One region of the Rothia sp. HMSC061D12 genome, then DNA from elsewhere that is predicted to be linked to it. Evidence: riboswitches for the same ligand, from Rfam matches in the RefSeq annotation. Region 1 holds a riboswitch; the other holds the start of a gene.
The links. Region 1 has a riboswitch for thiamine pyrophosphate ahead of HMPREF2682_RS01325 (bifunctional hydroxymethylpyrimidine kinase/phosphomethylpyrimidine kinase). Riboswitches for the same ligand answer to the same signal wherever they lie in the genome.
Positions count from the first base shown of each region.

Region 2: another riboswitch for thiamine pyrophosphate. It lies ahead of HMPREF2682_RS07925 (ECF transporter S component); the one in region 1 lies ahead of HMPREF2682_RS01325 (bifunctional hydroxymethylpyrimidine kinase/phosphomethylpyrimidine kinase).

Region 1 is NZ_KV830305.1:337,239-346,994, forward strand. It holds gene HMPREF2682_RS01310 (DEAD/DEAH box helicase) at 1-2,307, opposite strand, end outside; gene HMPREF2682_RS01315 (ABC transporter transmembrane domain-containing protein) at 2,703-4,598, shown strand; gene HMPREF2682_RS01320 (ABC transporter ATP-binding protein) at 4,600-6,348, shown strand; TPP riboswitch at 6,615-6,800, shown strand; gene HMPREF2682_RS01325 (bifunctional hydroxymethylpyrimidine kinase/phosphomethylpyrimidine kinase) at 6,789-8,531, shown strand; gene HMPREF2682_RS01330 (YoaK family protein) at 9,001-9,756, opposite strand, start outside.
Region 2 is NZ_KV830309.1:547-10,302, forward strand. It holds gene HMPREF2682_RS07910 (aminotransferase class IV) at 1-579, opposite strand, end outside; gene HMPREF2682_RS07915 (energy-coupling factor transporter transmembrane component T family protein) at 929-1,726, opposite strand; gene HMPREF2682_RS07920 (ABC transporter ATP-binding protein) at 1,723-3,339, opposite strand; gene HMPREF2682_RS07925 (ECF transporter S component) at 3,424-4,056, opposite strand; TPP riboswitch at 4,115-4,215, opposite strand; gene HMPREF2682_RS07930 (DUF4235 domain-containing protein) at 4,482-4,715, shown strand; gene HMPREF2682_RS07935 (MFS transporter) at 4,876-6,312, shown strand; gene HMPREF2682_RS07940 (P-loop NTPase family protein) at 6,490-7,821, opposite strand; gene dcd (dCTP deaminase) at 7,953-8,552, opposite strand; tRNA gene HMPREF2682_RS07950 (tRNA-Gly) at 8,706-8,776, shown strand; gene HMPREF2682_RS07955 (thiamine phosphate synthase) at 9,299-9,756, shown strand, end outside.

The DNA.
Region 1 (9,756 bases):
GCGGTCGCGCTCGTCAGCGAAGAGCTCCACACGGCGGAAGAGGGCGTTGCGCACCATCACGCGGAAGGCGCGCAGGTTCTTCGTCACGGCGGGAGGCTCTTCCTCCTCGATGGAGGCGTGCTCGGCTGCAATGGTCGCGGTGTCTTCGCCGGCAGCCAGCTTCTCCCACTCGTCCACCAGGGAGGAGTCGGTCTGGCGCACCAGCTCGCCGAGCCACTCGATAATGTCGTCGAGCTCGTCGGTCACGGCAGAATCGGGGATGGTGTGGCGCAGCGCCTTGTACGCGTCAGAGAGGTAGCGCAGGAGCACGCCCTCGGCACGTTCGAGCGAGTAGTACTGCACGAAGTCGTTGAAGCCCATCGCGCGTTCGTACATGTCACGCACGATCGACTTGGGGCGCGGCTCAAAACGAGCCACCCACGGCGCGGACTGCTTGTAGGTCGTGTACGCCTGATCGATGAGCTCCGCCAGGGGCTGCGGGTAGGTGACCTTGTCGAGCTCGTTCATGCGTTCGGTGTAGTCCACACCGTCCGCCTTCAGCTGTGCCGACAGTTCGTTCTTCGCCTTGCGTTCCTGTGCGTACAGCACCTGGTTCGGCGAATCCAGGGTCGCCTCAATGAGGGAGAGCGCGTCCAGTGCGTAGCTGGGGGATTCGGGGTCGAGCAGTTCCAGTGCGGCGACCGCAAAAGCGGACAGCGGCTGGTTCAGGGCAAAGTTATCCTGTAGATCCTCGGTCAGGCGCAGGTAGGAGCCGTGCTCGTCCGGGGTGTTGGTTCGCTCAATCACACCGCCGGTCAGTAGCTCCTTGTAGATGCCGATTGCCTTGTGCAGCAGCTCGCGGCGGCGCGCGGGGCTCTCGTGGTTCTCCTGAATGATGCGGTACGCGGCAATGACCGGGTTCTCCGGGCGGTGCATCAGGTTCAGCAACATCGAATGGGTGATGTCGAAGGAGGAGGTCAGCGGCTCCGGGGCGGCTTCTACCAGCTGGTCGAAGGTCTTCTCAGACCAGCCAACGAAGCCTTCCGGCGCCTTCTTACGCTTGGAGGACAGCGACTGGTTAATGCGCTTGGTGTCGTCACCGAACTTCGCCTGTGCCTTCGCCAGCAGGCGCGCGTTCTCAATATCGTGCTCGGGTGCCTGAACCACCACGGTGCCAGCGGTATCAAAACCGGCGCGGCCTGCGCGTCCAGCGATCTGGTGGAACTCGCGGGCACGCAGACGGCGGCTACGGGCACCGTCAAACTTCGACAGCGCCGTAATCAGCACGGTACGGATGGGCACGTTAATACCCACACCCAGGGTGTCGGTACCGCAAATCACCTTGAGCAGACCCTCCTGAGCCAGCTGCTCGACCAGGCGGCGGTACTTGGGCAGCATGCCCGCGTGGTGAATACCGATGCCGGCACGCACCAGCTTATTCAATGCCTTACCGAAGCCCGGACCGAAACGGAACTTAGCAATCAGCTCGGAGATGCGTTCCTTATCTTCCTTCGAAGCAATAGCCACCGACAGCAGCGCGTTCGCCTGCTCCAGCGCCGCCTTCTGCGAGAAGTGCACAATGTAGACCGGAGTCTGCTTGGTCTGCACGAGCTCCTGCACCGTCTCCTGAACCGGGGTGGTGGAGTAGTAGAAATGCAGCGGAATGGGACGCTCAGAATGCGCCACCAGGTCACTCTCACGACCGGTCAGCGCCGTCATCTCCTCCTGGAAGCGAGTTGTATCGCCCAGGGTCGCGCTCATCAGCAGGAACTGCGCCTGCGGAAGCTCCAACAGGGGAAGCTGCCACGCCCAGCCGCGCTGCGGGTCGGAGTAGAAGTGGAACTCGTCCATGATGACCTGGCACAGGTCCGCATCCTTACCCTCGCGCAGGGCAATATTGGCGAGAATTTCCGCAGTGCAACAGATAATGGGCGCCTCCGTATTAATGGCGGAGTCGCCGGTAATCATGCCCACGTTCTCGGCACCAAAAATATTGATCAGGTCGAAGAACTTCTCAGATACCAGCGCCTTAATGGGGGCGGTGTAGTAGGAGCGCTGACCGGTCGCCAGGCCCGTAAAATGCGCGGCAACAGCCACAGTGGACTTACCCGAACCGGTCGGGGTTGCCAGCACCACGTTATGTCCGGCGGCAATGCTCAGAACGGCCTCGTCCTGGGCGGGGTACAGGGTCATGCCGCGGGTCGAAATCCACTCGGTGAAGGATTCATAGATTTCTTCGGCGGTGAGGGGGTTGCTCTTAAAATCGCGTCGATTGTAGTCGCCGGGGTTCTCGCCCAGCCCGGGAGAAAGAAAATTCAAAATACTCATGAGGATTCCAGTCTATCGGGAATAACGCGGGCGCGGGGGCGTTATCGTTACGAGGGAACAACTCGGCATGGGCGCGAAGTTGCGTGCTCTAACGCAGGAAAACCTAAAGTTCAGGTAGGGTAGAACAAAGCGCTTTAGGTGCAGCGATGCATAATCCTGCGCTCAGAAGGTCGAAGGTACAGGCTCCACGCTGCAGAGCCCCACACCGTAGGGCTCCATGCCGTATAAATTACCGCCTAGGTTCAAGTCCGCCAATTGATGCCGGCTCATACTGTGCGGTCGATACACGCCCCAAAATACGTTGCATAAAATAACGACACGCTCCACCTAATACACTCTTAGTGTTGCGTGCCACATTGATAAAGGAATAGGGTAAGAGAAAGGAGAGACGTTGAATGACTGAATACAACGCTGACAAGGCACAAGAAAACGCCGCGCGTGAAGAAGCTACGCATGAAGAATCCATGCATAACAAAACCACGCAGGAAAAAGCCGCTCAGAAGAAAACTGCGCAGAAAAAAGCTGCACAGGAAGTAACCGGTAGCGAACAGCGCAAGGCAGAAGAGGAAGCCCTCAAAAAGCGCCTCGCCCTGCGCGTCACCGCACCCGGATACAAATACCCCTGGCACCGCTGGGCAATCCCCGTCCTGGGTGAAACCACCGCGGGTACCGGTGCGATTCTTATCCCCGTCATGGTGGGTCAATTCATCAACCAGCACATCGCCGGCAAAGCCCCCGACGCCTGGCCCATGTTCTGGGTAGTCGTCGCAGCCATCACCTTCATCGTGATCAACGAGTTCTTCGGCTGGGGCACCTCCATGACCCTCAGCGCGGAACTTGGCCGCGACTGGCGCATCTACATCAACCGGCTCATGGGGCGCACCCGCGCTGGCGTAGACTCCGGCGAAGCGGTCACCGTCATGAACAAAGACGTACGCCGCATTACGGACGTCTACTTCTCACTGCCGCTATTCGTCAACGCCATGATCATCGCGACCCTCGGTGCCGTGCAGCTCTGGCTCATCAACCCCGTCACCGCGGTCGTCACCCTCATCGGTACGCTCATCGTGGTCGGCGTGATTGCCTGGTACTCGTCCTTCCTCGAATCGAAGATTGGCGAATACCGCGAAAAGGACGGTGAAGCCTCCTCACGCGCCTCCGATATCGCCACCGGCCTGCGCACCATTGCCGGCCTCGGTGCCGAAGAGCAGATGCGTGAACGCTACCATCGCGGCACCGACGAAGTTTTCGACAGCTACATGCGCTACGAAAAGACGCACCGCTGGATGTACCTCATCCGCGCGCTGCTCGGCGGTGCCGTGACCCTGCTCGGCATCGGCTTCGCTCTCACCGGCCACGTCGAAAACGGCCGCTGGGTATCCGACACGCCTGCCGCGTCCCTGGTGACCGTCGCCTCCATTATCGCGATGATGGGCGGCCCCATCTGGATTACCCAGAACTTCCTCACCGCATGGCGATACGCCAAGATTGCGCTCGCCAAGGTCGCCCGCCTCGAAGGTCACGCGGGCGTACGCCAGGGCGTGCTGAAGAGCCCGCGCACCGACGAGGAAATGGCGCAGCTGGCACACGCCGAACAGGCAGTCGAGGCGAGCACCCTCGAGGTGCCCGTACCCGTCGCCCCCGCCGGTGCAAGCAACCCGCGCATCGTGTACGTCAACCCGCGCGACTACAACCTCACCGCGCAAGACTACGCCGAGGCGCTTGCCCGCACCCTGCGACGCGGGGGAGAGGACCTCAAGGACGCAACCGGTCGCCGCGTGCTGCTGAGCGAACCCAACCCCATGATTTTCGCGGGAACCCTGCAGGAGCACCTGCGCTTGGGCACCGTGCCGAACCCCGACGAGGAGCTGGCACAGGCGAAGGATGAGGAACTGCTGAAGATTACCGACTCCCGCGAAATCGCCTACCGACTGGGCGGACGCAACCCCGAAGACTACTTCGCCGCCCGCATCACCAGCGAAGGCGCGAACCTCTCCGGTGGTCAGCGTCAGCGTCTGGCGCTCGCCCGCGCACTCGCACAGGACGCGCAGGTGCTCATCCTGACCGAGCCGCTGAACTCCGTGGACGAACCCAGCCAGCGCTACATCTACGATGCGATGGAAACCCAGATCGGTAGCGACCGCCTGCCCGTCGGCTACCCCGGCCTGCTACAGGATTTGGAGCAGGTCTACGTTGTCTCCACAACCGCGGAGACGACCCGCCGCATGGAACGCGACGGCTACCCGGAAACCACTCAGTCTGAAACCACTCAGAATCAGGAGGTGAACTAGCATGGCAAAGCAGCTCCCCATCGAAACCCCCGCCTACGTGGCACGCCGCATGTGGAACTACCTCGCGGCGCATAAGGGGCGAGCCCTCTACACCTTCGTCATCTACATGGTCAGTACCCTCATGGGTGCGGTGGTGCCCCTGCAGATTGGTGCCACCGTGGACGACGTGGTGGCGGGCAAGTTCTCCAGCTACCCGTGGCAGCCGATTCTGATTATCCTGGCGGCGTTCATCGTGCAGGCAATAACCCTCATGGTCTCCTCGTACAGCGCGGCGCGACTGGGTGCGCTCGTCACCCGTGACGCCAACCAGGACACCCTCGACGGCACCCTCGACCTGGACGCACGCACCGTGGAAGAAGCCGGCAGCGGCGACCTGCTCACCCGCGTGACCGACGACCTGTCCTCGGCAGCCAAGTCCGTCAGTGAGGACCTGCTCGGCGCGATTTACGTGCTGCTGTACTTCCTGATCTCCACCATCTCGCTAGCGGTTGTGAGCCCGGCTATGGGCCTGATTATGCTACCCATGATTGCCGGTCTTGCCCTCATCATGTCGAAGATGCTGCCGCTCATGGCGGCACGCAACCAGACCACCCAGGAGCGCGTGAGCGACCTCAACAGCGTGCTGACCGAGAACATTCGCGGCACCTCCACGATCCGTGAGCTGGGCGTTCATACCGCCCGCGAAGACGCCTTCGCCGGTGAGAACAAGCGCCAGTTCGCTGCGCAGCTGGGCATGGTGCGCATCCGCCAGCTGTACTTCACCGTGGATGCTATCAACGCCTGGATCCCCACGATTCTGTGTATGCTCTGGGGCGCCGCCTGCGTGGCTCTCGGCTGGGCAAGCTGGGGCGCCGTGGCGACCGCCTCGGTCATGGTTTTCAGCCTGCGAATCCTCGCCGACATGCTGAACCACCACGTCAGCAGCCTGCGCATCATGCTGGTGAACATGGGTCGTGTGTTCGGTGTGGTCTCCCTGGCGAAGAAGCAGCGTGAGGCGCGTGCACAGCACCGTGCCGAAGCGTTCGCCGCCGTATCTGATGAAGCCGTGAAGAACCCGGAGTACGCCATTGACTGCACCGACGTCTCCTACGGCTACTCGCCGGACGCCCTCGTTCTGGAAGGTATCAACCTGAAGATTCGCCGCGGTGAGGCACTTGCCCTGGTGGGTCGTTCCGGTTCGGGTAAGACCACCCTGGCTCGTCTGATTGGCGGTTCGCTGACCGCCCTGGAGGGCACCATCACCGTGATGGGTCGCCCGGTTGGTCACGGCGACTTCCCGACCGATGCCGCCGCCGACGGCCGCCCGCGCCTGCTGGTCTGCACCCAGGAAGCGCATGTCTTCTTCGGCACCCTCGCCGATAACTTTACGGTGGTCGTGCCGGATGCAACCGTCGAGCAGATGGGCGAGGCACTGGACGCTATCGGTGCCCGCTGGTGGCGCGACCTGCCGCAGGGCATGGATACTGTCGTGAGCGGCGCGGATTCGCCGCTGACCCGCGACCAGATTCAGCAGCTGGCGCTGGCACGTATTGTGCTTGCTGACCCGCACGCCGTGATTCTGGACGAGTCCACCACCCAGCTGGAGCTCGCGGACGCAACCGAGTCCCTGAGCGCCGTGCTGGCGAACCGTGCGGTGCTGATCATTTCGCACGATGCGCGTATCGCCTCGCTGGCTGACCGTGCGGTCCTGCTACACGAGGGTAGGATCATTGCGGAGGGTTCACCGGCAGAGATTTTCGCCCTGACCTAAACCCTCTAGCCTAAGCCCGGTTGATATGTCCGGCGATATGCCCGGCTGATAGTGCCCGGTACCGTGTGAAGCGGTGCCGGGCACTACTCGTTTAACGGGTGCTTTGGGGCGGTGGCTTGGGGGAGTGATTGGTGCTGGGATGATGTGTGGATGGGACGCGTTGTGAAGAGCACCGTTGTGAAGGGCGCCGACAAACGAAAATTTCGGAGAGATTCACTGGTCACCCGCAAAACTTTCAGTTACTAAGAATCATTGTGATAACCTGGCAGAGCGATATGGGGTGCCTTGAGACGACTGCGACCCGCTAACCCGCCCAACTGACCGCCCAACGAAGGGCTACGGCACAGCGGACGCACGAAACGGCGTAAGAACACAACACTCAAGGCTGAGAGAATCACCCATTGAACCTGCTCTAGTTCGAACTAGCGAAGGGATTATCGATGATGGCAGAGCAGCCTACCGCGCCCGCGTGCGCACCCACCACCAACCCTGTACCCGGCGCGAGCGCTCCCGGAAACCCCCGGGCACCCCAGACAGCTCGCGTGCCGAGGGTCCTCTCGATTGCGGGAACCGACCCCTCCGGCGGTGCGGGTATTCAGGCGGATCTTAAATCCATTACGGCATCCGGCGGTTACGGCATGTGCGTGACCACCTCACTGGTCGCCCAGAACACCTGCGGGGTCCGTGAAGTGTTCACCCCGCCCCTGGAGTTTTTGACCGCGCAGCTTGCCGCCGTTTTTGATGACGTCACGGTGGACGCCGTGAAAATCGGTATGCTCGGCGACGCGGACACGATCCGCACCGTCCGCACCTGGCTGAGCGAACACCCCGTGCCCGTGGTCGTACTCGACCCGGTCATGATTGCATCCAGCGGTGACCGTCTGCTACAGGCGGAAGCGGAGCAGGCGCTACGCGACCTCGTGCCGCTCGTGGATGTGATTACCCCGAACATTCCGGAGCTCGCTGTGCTCTGCGAGAAGGAACCCGCTCAGACCTTTGATGAGGCGCACGAGCAGGCGGCGAACCTCGCGGCGGCGACCGGAACCACCGTCATTGTGAAGGGCGGCCACCTGTGCGGTCAGGACGCCGGTAACACCGCGGTCTTCCCGGACGGCACCTGCGCGCACGTGCGCACCCCGCGTCTGGACAGCCGCAATACGCACGGCACCGGATGCTCCCTGTCCTCCTCGCTGGCAACCCGCCTGGGCGTGGAGCTACTGCAGCACGCGGAGGCCGCAGAGCCTGCCGCAGACCAGAAGAACACTCTGACCAGCGACGATACCCACCGTGCCCTGCAGTGGAGCACCCGCTGGCTCCACGAGTCCATTGCCGCAGGTGCCGGTTTGCAGGTCGGTTCCGGTGAGGGTCACGGCCCGGTGGATCACGCCGCCCGTGCCCGCCGTCTGGAGGCTGCAGCCTCCGCCTACCCGTGGCATCACCTGCTCGCCACTACCGACTCTGAGGGCAACGCTCTTGATGGCACCAGCCCGGAGCGACTGCTGCCGGTCAGCCCCGTATCCGCCGGTGAAGCCGTCGTAAAGCCCGCCGGCCCCTGGACCGCCGCGCTCTGGGCTGCGGGAGGCGAAACCTGGCGCCAGATTCTGGACTTGCCCTTCGTGCGTGCCCTCGGCGACGGCACCCTCGACGAGGACCTGTTCTCCTTCTACCTGGACCAGGACGCCCTCTACCTGCGCGACTATTCGCGTGCGCTCGCGACCCTTTCGGCGCGTGCCGACACCGCTGAGGCGCAGGTGCACTGGGCGGCTGGCGCGCACGAGGCGATTGCCGCCGAATCGCAGCTGCACGAGGGCTGGTTGGCGAACCGCGCACGCCTGGGTGGGCCTTCGCCCGTTACGATGGGGTACACGAATTTCCTGCGCGCCTCCGCCGCCGGTGATGATTACGTGGTCGGCGCAGCCGCTATCTTGCCCTGCTACTGGCTGTACGAAGAGGTGGGCGCCGTGCTCTCCTCGCAGAACCACGCGGACCACCCGTACGCGGAGTGGTTGAGCCTGTACGGTGGCGAGGAGTTTGCCGCGGATGTGGCGCGTAGCCTCGAGGAGGTGGAGCGTGCGTTTGAGGCGGCTTCACCGGCTCAGCGTGTCCGCGCAGCGCGGGCGTACCTGTCGGCGTGCGTGTATGAGCGTGAGTTCTTCGACCAGGCTCACCGGGCACTGCGCTAGCTAACTTGCGCTCCGTTGAGGAGTTGAGGTTAGGGCTCGCGCGGGGTTCGGTTCACCGGTGGTTTAGGCGCCGATTTTTGGGCCGAATACCGCCCCGGCATGGCGCGAGATGGGTGATTGATGCTTCACTCAAACTGCCGCCGGTTCGGGTGTTGTGCCGGTTATGCTTAAGGCGTCGGTGAAAACCGTTTGCGGCAGGATTCCGGCCCTCACCCAACTGGCTGATGTACCTGCCGCGCCCGCACCTCTACGGCGTGTAACCGACCAGTTTGGCCCGTCGCAACCACCTCATCCAACCCCCGCGGCGGGCCAAACGCCTTCCTTCCCAGTTTTCGGGGCTTCGTTTGAAAGCGTGTGGCGTGTAAATCCCGCATAGAAATATCCCGTGCAGATACTCTCATCTGCACGGGATATTTTGCTGTTCTGTTTTCTGCTCTGCCCTCGTCTATAGCCGCAGATTGGGTGAATCTTATGCGCCCTGGTTCTCACGAACCTCTTTCTTTTCCGCCTGGTAGCCGAAGCAGAACGCAGCGCCCGCGATCAGCGCCGCCAACCAGATGGAAAATACGCCAAACCATCGGGTGACAAGCGCCATGAGAATCACGCCAGCTATGAAAGAGGCGACTACGAGAGAGTAATCAATGGCTTTGAGCAGAGCCGTACGGCGCTGTGCCTTCGCCTCATTTTTTGTGTCTCCGTCGGGGGTTTTCCGCGTGAGGTACAGCGAACCGGCGGTGTACCAGGCACTGAGCATTTTGCGCCAGTTGCCGCTGGTCATGAAGAGCGAAAAGGGGTTTTCGCCAATGCGTGTATCCGCGAGGGCGTGAATCATCAGACCGACGGTGAACGCCAGCGCGCCCACCTGAAAGCTATTGCTCAGAGTTCTATCCATGAAGGGTACCGCGAAGCAGACCAGAAGGAACGGCAGGAGTGTGCCGATGCGCCAGTGTCTCATCCGGGCACGTTGACCGAGTAGATCATGAATGAAATGCCCTGCCAGATACCCGAAGCTGAAAAGAATAACGGAGAGCCAGCGCAGGTGCACCACATGCGGTGCGTCACGGTGCAGATCGGCGATGAGCAGAATAAAGTTACCGGTCTGTGTGGCGACGAGGGCCTCGTAGCGCATGTGCGAGAAGACGTCTACCGCGCCGCCCAGGGAAGCGAGGAGTAGCGCCATGATGCGCCCGTAGCGGCGAGGCGCGGGAATACGTCCAAGAGTCTC
Region 2 (9,756 bases), on a different contig from region 1:
GTCGGTGATGAAGATAGCGTCATCCGCGCCGCGTTCCTGCACGTATCGCAGGACCGCCATGTTCACCGCGTAGGAGAGGGTCTTCGCACCCGCCAGCAGCCACGGGTAGGCGCTGTTGTCCATCGGCTCGTGGCCGCGCGGCAGCAGCATCGCCTTCACGCCCTCGGTGCGGCGCTTCACGATGGATGCGGGCACCGGCGACGCCATAATCAGCGTGTACGGGCCCGGCTGCATGGAAGTCACCGCCTGGGTGGGGCCGCGCGAAATAATGATCTTCACGATGTGCTCTTCACCCAGCGCCGTTTCGGCACCGGGGGCCGCCTCACGCATGAGGCGCTCCACCGCCGAACGCAGAATCTCGGGTTCCGGGTCGGGTAGATCCAACATGCGCGCCGATGATTCGAGGCGGGACAGGTGCATGCCGAGCTTACGCACGCGACGGTTGACGGACAGCATGGTCTCGAAGACACCGTCGCCGCGGGTGAAGCCCTGGTCATCAACGCTGATGAGGGGCACGGACGGGTCAACGAAGATGCCCTGCGGGTTCTGCTCGTTCAGAAGAATTACGGTACTAGACATAGTTTTATTGTACGTTCGCTACTGGTTCCTGAAAGGGCTCAGAGGGTGCCGCGTTTTCCGGAGGTGCCTGTACCTTCCTGTTCGGCAGTAGCGGGTGGAGCCGCGTTTTCCGGAAGCGCCCTCAGGGTGCCCGAAGCGAAGCAAGGGCGGGTGTCGTCTCCCAAGCAGAGCTAAACACGTACAAAAAGGGACGGTATTATCCGTAGCGACATCAGGGTGTCCGAAGCGAAGCGAGGACGGGTGCCCCTGTAGGAGCGAGGATGATGCCGTCCCTTTTCGCATATCTGGAGAAGCGCTGTAGGAACGAGGACGAATACCGTCTCCCAAGCGGAACCAGAAACGAAACGGACTAGCCCCAGAGGAACTGGATCGTACCCGCCGCAATAGATGCACCGTACGCAACAGCGATAATGACGGCGGCAGCAATGCTCACATGCACATCACGCGGCGAATAGGACGGCACACGAGCCCAGGTGCGTTCGCCTGCGCCGAAGCCGCGCGCCTCCATGGTGATGGCGAGGCGGGAGCCGCGGCGGATAGCCTGCACGAGCAGGGCGAAGCTTTGCCCGCCAAAAGTTTGGGCGCGTCCGGCGAGGGATTGGCCTGCACCGAGTCCGCGGGCGCGTCGTGCCTGGCCGAGGGCGTTCCATTCGGCGAAGAGAATGCCGACGAGGCGCAGGGCGGCGACGGTGGCGAGCACGAACCGGGAGGGTAGTTTGAAGGTTTGTGCGAGGGAGTCGCCCAGGTCGGTCGGGTCGGTGGTGAGTACGAATGCGAGGGTGGGTAGGACCATGGCGAGGGAGCGGATCATCATGGCTGCGCCGACGGCGGCGGAGTCGGTGGTGATGCTGTTGAAGCCGAGGTCGAGGATGGTGGTGCCGCTTTTGGCGCTGAGCATGGCGACGGACCAGCCGGTGGTGATGACGGCGATGAGGATGGGCCAGAAGCGGGCGAGGACGTTGACGGGGCGGAATCCGACGAGGATGAATCCGAGCAGTTCGAGGGCGAAGAGGATTCCGGAGGTGAGGGGGTCGCGCACGATGAGTGCGGCGATGATGAGGGTGAAGGAGACGATGAGTTTTACGCCGGCGTTGAGGTTGCTGAAGTAGCTGGTTCGGTCGATGGTGCCGAAGAAGTCGGTGTTCATGCGTTCTCCTTTCCGGGGGTTGCGGTGGCTTCGAGGGTGATGTGGTTGCCGCCGAGTGCGGCGGTGTAGTCTTCGTCGTGGGTGATGGAGATGATGGCGGTGCCGCCTGCGAGTAGTTCGCGGATGAGGTCGACGAGTTCTGCCCAGGTTCGTGCGTCTTGGCCGAAGGTGGGTTCGTCGAGGATGAGGATTTTGGGTGCGGTGGCGAGTGCGGAGGCTACGGAGAGTCGTCGTTTTTCGCCGCCGGAGAGGGTAAAGGGGTTCGCGTCGAGTAGGTGGGTGAGGCGTAGGCGAGTTGCGAGTTCGTTGGTGCGGGCTGCGAGGTCGTCTTCGTTGAGGGGTTCGCGGGTGAGTGCGGCGAGTCGGCGGGGGCCGAGTTCGAGTTCTTCGCGTACGGTGCCGCGGATGAATTGGTATTCGGGTTCTTGGAAGACGTAGCCGATGCGGCTGAGCATTTGGGCGGGGGTCCAGGTGGGCACGTCCCAGTGGGCGCGCTCGCCGCCGTGGTTGCCGCCGTGGTTGCCGTCGTAATTACGGAGCGCGTCGGTGGCGGTGAGGGTGCCGTTGGGTGCGGTGAGGAGCCCTGCGAGGGTGAGGGCTAGGGTTGATTTGCCGGCGCCGTTGGGTCCGAGCACGCTGAGGTGTTCGCCGGCGTGCAGGGTGAGGTTGATGCCGCTGCGCAGTACGGGCAGGTCGGTGGGTACGGGTGCGGGGGTGTCGCCGAGGCGTTTGATGGTGCGTCGGCGTGCGCGTCGTTGTTTGGGGGTGGGTTGTGCGCGGGTGATGCTGAGGTTTTCGGCGCGAAGTAGCGCCTCGCCGTGCTCGCTATCGCTGTCGTTCTGCGGCGCACGCGGCACGTAGTTGGGTACCCACACGCCTGCGTCGATGAGTTCTTGGCGGGCTTCGGTGAGTACGGTGTCGGGTGCGCCGTCGTGGGTGATGGTGCCGCCTTCGCCGAGTACGATAATGCGGTCCATGTGCGGCGCCCAAATGCTCACGCGGTGTTCTACGACGAGCAGGGTCGCGCCGGTCGCCTCGGCAGCGGTGAGGATGCTGTCGCGTACTTCCTGCACGCCGGAGGGGTCGAGGTTGGCGGTGGGTTCGTCGAGGATCATGGCGCCGGGGTGCATCGAGAGGATGCCCGCCAGGCCGAGGCGCTGTTTCTGCCCGCCGGATAGCGCACTGCTGGGGTGGTCGAGGGGCAGGTGGTTGAGCCCTACTGCGGTGAGGGCTTCGGTGACGCGGCCCCAGATTTCTTCGCGGGGTACGCGCAGGTTTTCGGGGCCGAAGGCGACGTCGTTGCCGACGGTTGCCATGACGATGGAGGATTCGGGGTCCTGCTGCATCATGCCTGCGGTGCCGCGCGCTTCGGCGGGTGCTTGCCCGTTGATGGTGATGGTGCCGCCGGCGGATTCGCCGTCGTCATCGTGGAGCACACCGGCGATGGCGTGCAGGAGCGTCGATTTGCCAGCGCCGGAGGTGCCCAGTAGCAGGACTTTTTCACCGGGGTTGATGGTGAGGTTGAGTCCGCTGATGACGGGTTCTGGGCGTCCGGGGTGGTGCCAGCTGAAGTTGTTGAGCTCGATGCGCGCCCCGCGCGGTGTTGCTTCCATGATGGTTCCTTAGCCTTGTGGCTGCTGTAGTGTGCCGAGTGGTGACTCGTGGTGAGTGACTAGTTGGTGGCTAGTTGCTGGTGGTTAGCGGCGGGTCTTGCCGGATGCCAGCGAGGAGAGCACACCGGTCTTGGCGAGGTTCTGCACGAGAATCCACGCCAGGAAGCCTGCGATAACTGCACCGGAGATGACGGCGCACGCTACGTAGATGATTGCCTTGACCGGTTCCATGTCGGGGTAGTAGATGAAGATTTCGTTAACGCCCATGAACAGGCCGCTGAGCGCACCAGCGAAGATGGCGACGGTTGCGTTCCAGCGGCGGTAGCGGAAGATTGCGAAGGCGATTTCAGCGCCGACGCCCTGGAAGAAGCCGGCAATCAGGATTTCGCCGCTCCACGCGCCGCCGGTGAAGAGTACGGAGATGAACGCTGCGACGATTTCGCCGAAGAGCGCGGCACCGGGCTTGCGGATGAGCAGGCCGCCGAGGGTACCGCCGAGCAGCCATGCGCCGGCGACGATGGGGCGGAATTCGGGTGCTGCTACGAGTGCGGTTTTGGCGGCGGGGCCGACTGCGATGTCCCAGATCCAGAAGATGACGGCGCAGGCTACTGCGATAACTGCGGCGATAACGATTTCGTTGACTCGCCAGCGCAGGTTCGGCTTCTTCGCTTCTTCCTGGGTAGATGCCTGGGAGGCGGGGGTTACGTTCTGTGACATTGGTGATCCTTCCGTCGTTGGAAGGGGAATGTCCTCGCCCTCTGATTGGACGAGGGCATTGAGAAGAAATTCGACTCCCTACGCCGGTACTAACCGGATCAGGTTCGAGGGTCTGCTTAGCACTCTCAGCGCCTCGGTGGCGCTCCCCTGTCGTTTGGGGTTCCTTGTCCGTGCCGTTGTGGTGCGGGTGGAAGCCCAGGTTCGATTGTAGGCGTGTCTGGCTGTTCGTGCCAATTTGCCGCTTTTTGTTTCGTTCTTCTGCCCGCATTACAGAATTGCACGGTGTACAATTTTGGGACGGAGAGGCTCCAAGGCGGCACGAACGCCTTAAACCCTATACGCTAGGGAGTGGCGCTCTTTTCTCACCCAACCCCGAAGGGGTTCACGGGCAGGACGCCGCATCGTATACAGCTAAGGAGATACACATGAACCCCGTCGCTAAGCTTGCTATTGCGGGTATCAACATGGGCGCTGCTGCCCTGGTTGGTAAGGGCCTGGGCGCAGCCTGGACTAAGGCTACCGGTAACCAGCCTCCCGCCATTTCCCACGAGTCTGAAGACACCCTGCGTCAGGTCATCCTCTGGACCGTTCTGACCTCCGTCGCAGGTGCTGTGGTGAGCTTCGGTATTGCTCGCCTGCAGCGTCGTTTCTTCAACTAAGACTTTGCGCCTTCCGCGCGAAAGTTCATGAACTAGGCGGTACGTATCTTCGCTCGGTACGTACCGCCTGGTGTTCCCTCTTCAGCACGCCCGCCCCACTTCAGCCGGTTTCATGCCGCCGCTACGCTGAAGCGCCACCTCGGCATCCGAAAGCACAACTATGACTATTTCTTCTCCCCGTCGTAAGACGAAGGCTCCGCGTAGGGTCGTTGACCACGCGAACAGCCGCCGTTCGGTCGCGTCCTGGGTCATGTGGGATGTTGGTTCGTCGAGCTTCGACTCGATTATGACGACCTTCATTTTCACCGTGTACCTGACCAGTAGCTACTTCGGCACGCCCGAAGAGACCTCTTCGGCGCTGTCGCTGGGTCTGACCATTGCCGGTTTCCTCATTGCGATTCTGGCGCCGGTCACCGGTCAGCGTAACGACAAGTCCGGCAGGGGCATCTTCTGGCTCGGCGTGAATACCATGCTGTTGGTCGGTTCGATGGCGGCGTGCTTCTTCGTGGGCCCCACCCCGCAGTACCTGTGGCTGGGTGTCGCCCTGATTTCTGCGGCGAGCGTGTTCAGCGAGTTCGCGTACGTGAACTACAACGCGGTGCTGCCGCGCATCTCCCACCCGGAGAATATCGGTAAGATTTCGGGCGCCGGATGGGCTGCCGGCTACATTGGCGGCATCCTGGCGCTGGCTGTGGTGCTGTGGGGTTTTGTGCTTACCCCCGAGGTGCTCGGCCTGAGCACCGATAACGCCCTGAATATCCGTGCGGTTGCGCTGTTCGCAGCCGCCTGGTGTCTCATCTTCTGCGTGCCGCTGCTGGTGCGTATGCGCACCCGCGAGCGCTTCCTGCCGGAGGTGCTACCCACCCGCGAGCTGCGCTTCCTGGAGCTCGGTATGGAGCGTCTCTCCCCGGCTCGTCAGGGCGGTCTGCTCGCCTCCTACAAGGCGCTGTGGCGCACCATTAAGCGACTGAAGATGACGTCCCCGCAGACCCTGTGGTTCCTGATTGCTTCGGCGGTGTTCCGTGATGGTCTGTCCGGTATTTTTACGTTCGGCGGTATTCTCGCGGCGGGCACCTTCGGTTTCAGCACTTCCGATGTGATTCTGTTCGGTATTGCCGGTAGCGCCGTCGCCGCGGTTGGTGCGATTCTGGGCGGCTACCTGGATGACTACCTGGGCCCGAAGGCGATTATTGTTATCTCTCTGGTCGGCATTATCTTGGCGGCTACCCCGCTGATGTTCTTCCCCGAACCGGGCGTGTTCTGGGTATGCGCCCTGTTGCTGTGCCTGTTCGTGGGCCCGGCGCAGTCCGCTTCCCGCACCTTCCTGGCTCGCCTGGCTGATCCCGGTACTGAGGGTGAGCTGTTCGGCCTGTACTCGACCACCGGCCGTGCCACCAGCTTCCTGGCACCGATGCTTTTCGGCCTGTGCGTGAGCCTCATGGGCGCGCAGATTTGGGGTGTGCTCGGCATTCTGATTGTTGTGGTGGCGGGTCTGCTCCTGCTGCTGCCGGTGAAGGCTCCCGGTCCTCTGCGTGTGCGTGCGGCTCGCCGCGAGCAGAAGCGTGAGCAGAAGCGCCGCGACAAGGCAGCCAAGTAAGGCGACTCAGTAAGGCTGCTCAGTAAGGCTGCGCGGGGCTAAACACCCCGCACCCCGCAAACGCAACCTCGCAAACACAACAGGAGGGGCGGGTAGAAGATAATTCTTCTACCCGCCCCTCCTTCGTGCTTAAGCAGTGCTTATTCGGCGGTGCTCATCAGCGGAGAACCGCGGTGGCTAGTCCTCCACCACGTCATCCTCATCATCAGAGACAGCATCCTCAGAAGAGTCCAGCGCAATCTGCTGCTCTTCCTCATCCAGAACCTCATCACTGGTCATCTGAGCCCAGGTTGCGTCATCAATCAGCGGATCATCAATCACACGAACCCACAGCATCGAACCAGCCGCCAGGGCGCTCAGGTTCTCGTCATACGCCTCAGCAGGCAGACCCTCAAAGATCTCAGCCAGACGCGCAAACAGGTCATCGTACGAAATGTCGCCCTCAGCCTGCAGCCAGCACTCAGCCGCAAACTCAGACAGCTCATTCAGCTCAGTGTCACACAGCAGCATGAACGGGCCGTCCTCGCCCACACGCACACCCGAAGTACCCGGCATACGAGACACCGCAATCGTACCGTTCAAGAACACACCCGGCAGGTGATCCTCAACCGTGTACTTCTCCAGGCTCTCAACCTCATCAGCGTTCGGCAGCTCACCACCATTCAGCAGATCCTGAACCAGCGGCAAAGTATCCTCAACCTCCGAGTACACCAGGCGCCACACGCCACCGCAACGCTCCACCAGCTTAGCCAGCGACACAACACCCTCAGGGTGACGCGCCAGCCCCGAACTCTGCTCACTCAAGAACACCAGAGCCTCATGCAGTGGAACACGCTCAAAATACGGCTCAGAAGCCGACTCATCACGAGAAATGAACACAATACGCGACAACTCATAGCTGAGATCATCACAATCAACCACGTTCAGACCCAGATCCACCGGGTTCTGCTGATCCTTCGGCGCATTCGGGTCAACAATCACAGACAACGGCTTCGGATACGGCGACACAACACCCTCATCCGAAATAATCGCAGTCTCATCAGTCAGGTACGCAAACTTCGAACCCAAGAAACGCGACGCAGTCGTCTTACCGCTACCAGAAACACCCACCAGCGCAACAGCGCGCTTCGACTCAGGGTCACCAATAACAGCCGCATGCAGCATCACACCGCGACCAACCAGCTGCTCAATCATCGCCAACGTAATACGGCTCGTCAGATCCTGCATACCTAAATCATCATCAGCCACACGCAGCGTCGAAACCTTATCAAACGAACCCATCAACGGATTCGCCAAATCCATCACCGACTCATCAGTCGGTGCATGAACCAACATCACCTGATCAAAACGAGACAACGAAGCATACGCCTCATCAGGAGTATCAAAAAACTCCGGAGCAAGAGGCTCCCACGCCTTCTTAAAACGCTCCACAAAAGAGTCCGACATATCAATCAGATACAAAGAAACTTCCGCGCCAGCAACACGCAGAACAACAGGCTTCAGATTCATCAAAAATCCTTAGAGAGTGAGAGATAAAAACCCGCACGCGAGTGAACGCACGAGCACAACAGACGGAAAAACCGCCCGACGCGGGCGCACAAACACACAGCCTGCACGCCCGCACCCCAAAACGGGAAAGACTAAGACTCCACAGAACCATCCGCAGGAATCATCGTCTGATGAAAATTCAAATAACTACGCGAAGCAGTCGGGCCACGCTGACCCTGGTAACGGTTACCATACGCACCAGAACCATACGGATGCTCAGTCGGGCTACTCAAACGGAAGAAACACAACTGACCAACCTTAGAACCCGGCCACAACATAATCGGCAAAGTCGCCATATTCGACAACTCAAGCGTCACATGCCCCGAAAAACCAGGATCAATAAAACCAGCCGTAGAGTGAGTCAACAAACCCAGACGGCCCAACGACGACTTACCCTCCAAACGGGCAGCCACATCATCAGGCAGAGTCACCTTCTCATACGTAGAACCCAACACAAACTCACCCGGATGCAGAATAAACGGCTCATCAGGAGCCACCTCAACCAGGCGCGTCAAATCCTCCTGCGGCTGAGCAGGATCAATATGCGGGTACTTATGGTTATCAAACAGACGGAAGAAACGATCAATCCTCACGTCCACACTTGCAGGCTGAATCATCGACTCATCGAACGGATCAAGAACGATGCGCCCATCAGCAATCTCTTGACGAATATCGCGATCTGAAATAAGCACGTTTAAAGGATACCTGGCAAACACCACCCACGTGCAGGCATCCACCAGCCCCAGCACACAGGCCTACATCACATTTCAACCCCGCCGCCCCGCCCACAAACAGCCGCAACACATTTCACCCCCAGCAAGCAGGCACGATACACTGAAAAAGATGCGGCTGTAGCTCAATGGTAGAGCGCACGCTTCCCAAGCCTGATACGCGGGTTCGATTCCCGTCAGCCGCTCTCCACCCCCTTACCAGTTCGGTAAGGGGTTTTTGTTTTGGGTTGCTTTGGGTATGGCTGGTCGAGGCGGTATGTTCCTTGCTCCTGCAGGGAACCCGTCCTCGCTCCGCTTCGGACACCCTGATGTCGCGACGGAACATACCGACCTCTCCCCTACTAACTCTCTCCCCTTCTCCGGGCAGGTGGAGTAGTGGGTGCGGCTGCGCGGCTGGGAACGAACCGCGGTCCCTCGGCTTGGGAAGAGTGTGCGGGAACGGGGAGGGGGAATACTGGGGTGAGGTACCGCAGACAGCTCGCCAAGAATGAACATTAAGTTGAGGGCATTGCGGTGACTCCGTATGGGAGGTCAGGGCACCTTCCTGCGGGCTCGCGACAAGAAGGTTTCAGCACGACCATTCGCGCACACACCTCACAACGCTTGAAGGATGTTCAACTCACCACACAGTTGTGCTAACCTAACCACAGAAATTCAACGAGAGAATTTCTAAAAAACATCTACTCGACGAGGAATCGTAGACCCGCATGACCCGCGAAACGCACCCCTACACCACCCCCGCACGCCCCCTCGCCCTGAACCTCTACCTCGTCACAGGCGACAACCCCCTCGAAACCGTCCGGGCAGCCAAACACGCCACCTGCATCCAAGTCAGGTCCAAACCCATCAGCGCGCGTGAGCTCTACCAGCTCACCGAAGCTATCGCCGGCATCATCCAGCCGCACCAGACCCTCCTCATCGACGACCGTGTAGACGTCGCCCTCGCGCTGCGTGCCCGCGGCGTGCGCGTTGACGGTGTGCACATCGGTCAAGACGACCTGCCCGTAGCCGACGCCCGCGCCCTCCTCGGCGCCGACGCAATTATCGGCCTGACCACCGGCACCCGGCAGCTCGTCGAAGAATCCAACAAAATCGCGCACCTGATCGACTACATTGGCACCGGGCCGTTCCGCCCCAGCCCCACCAAGCAGTCCAACCGCCCGCC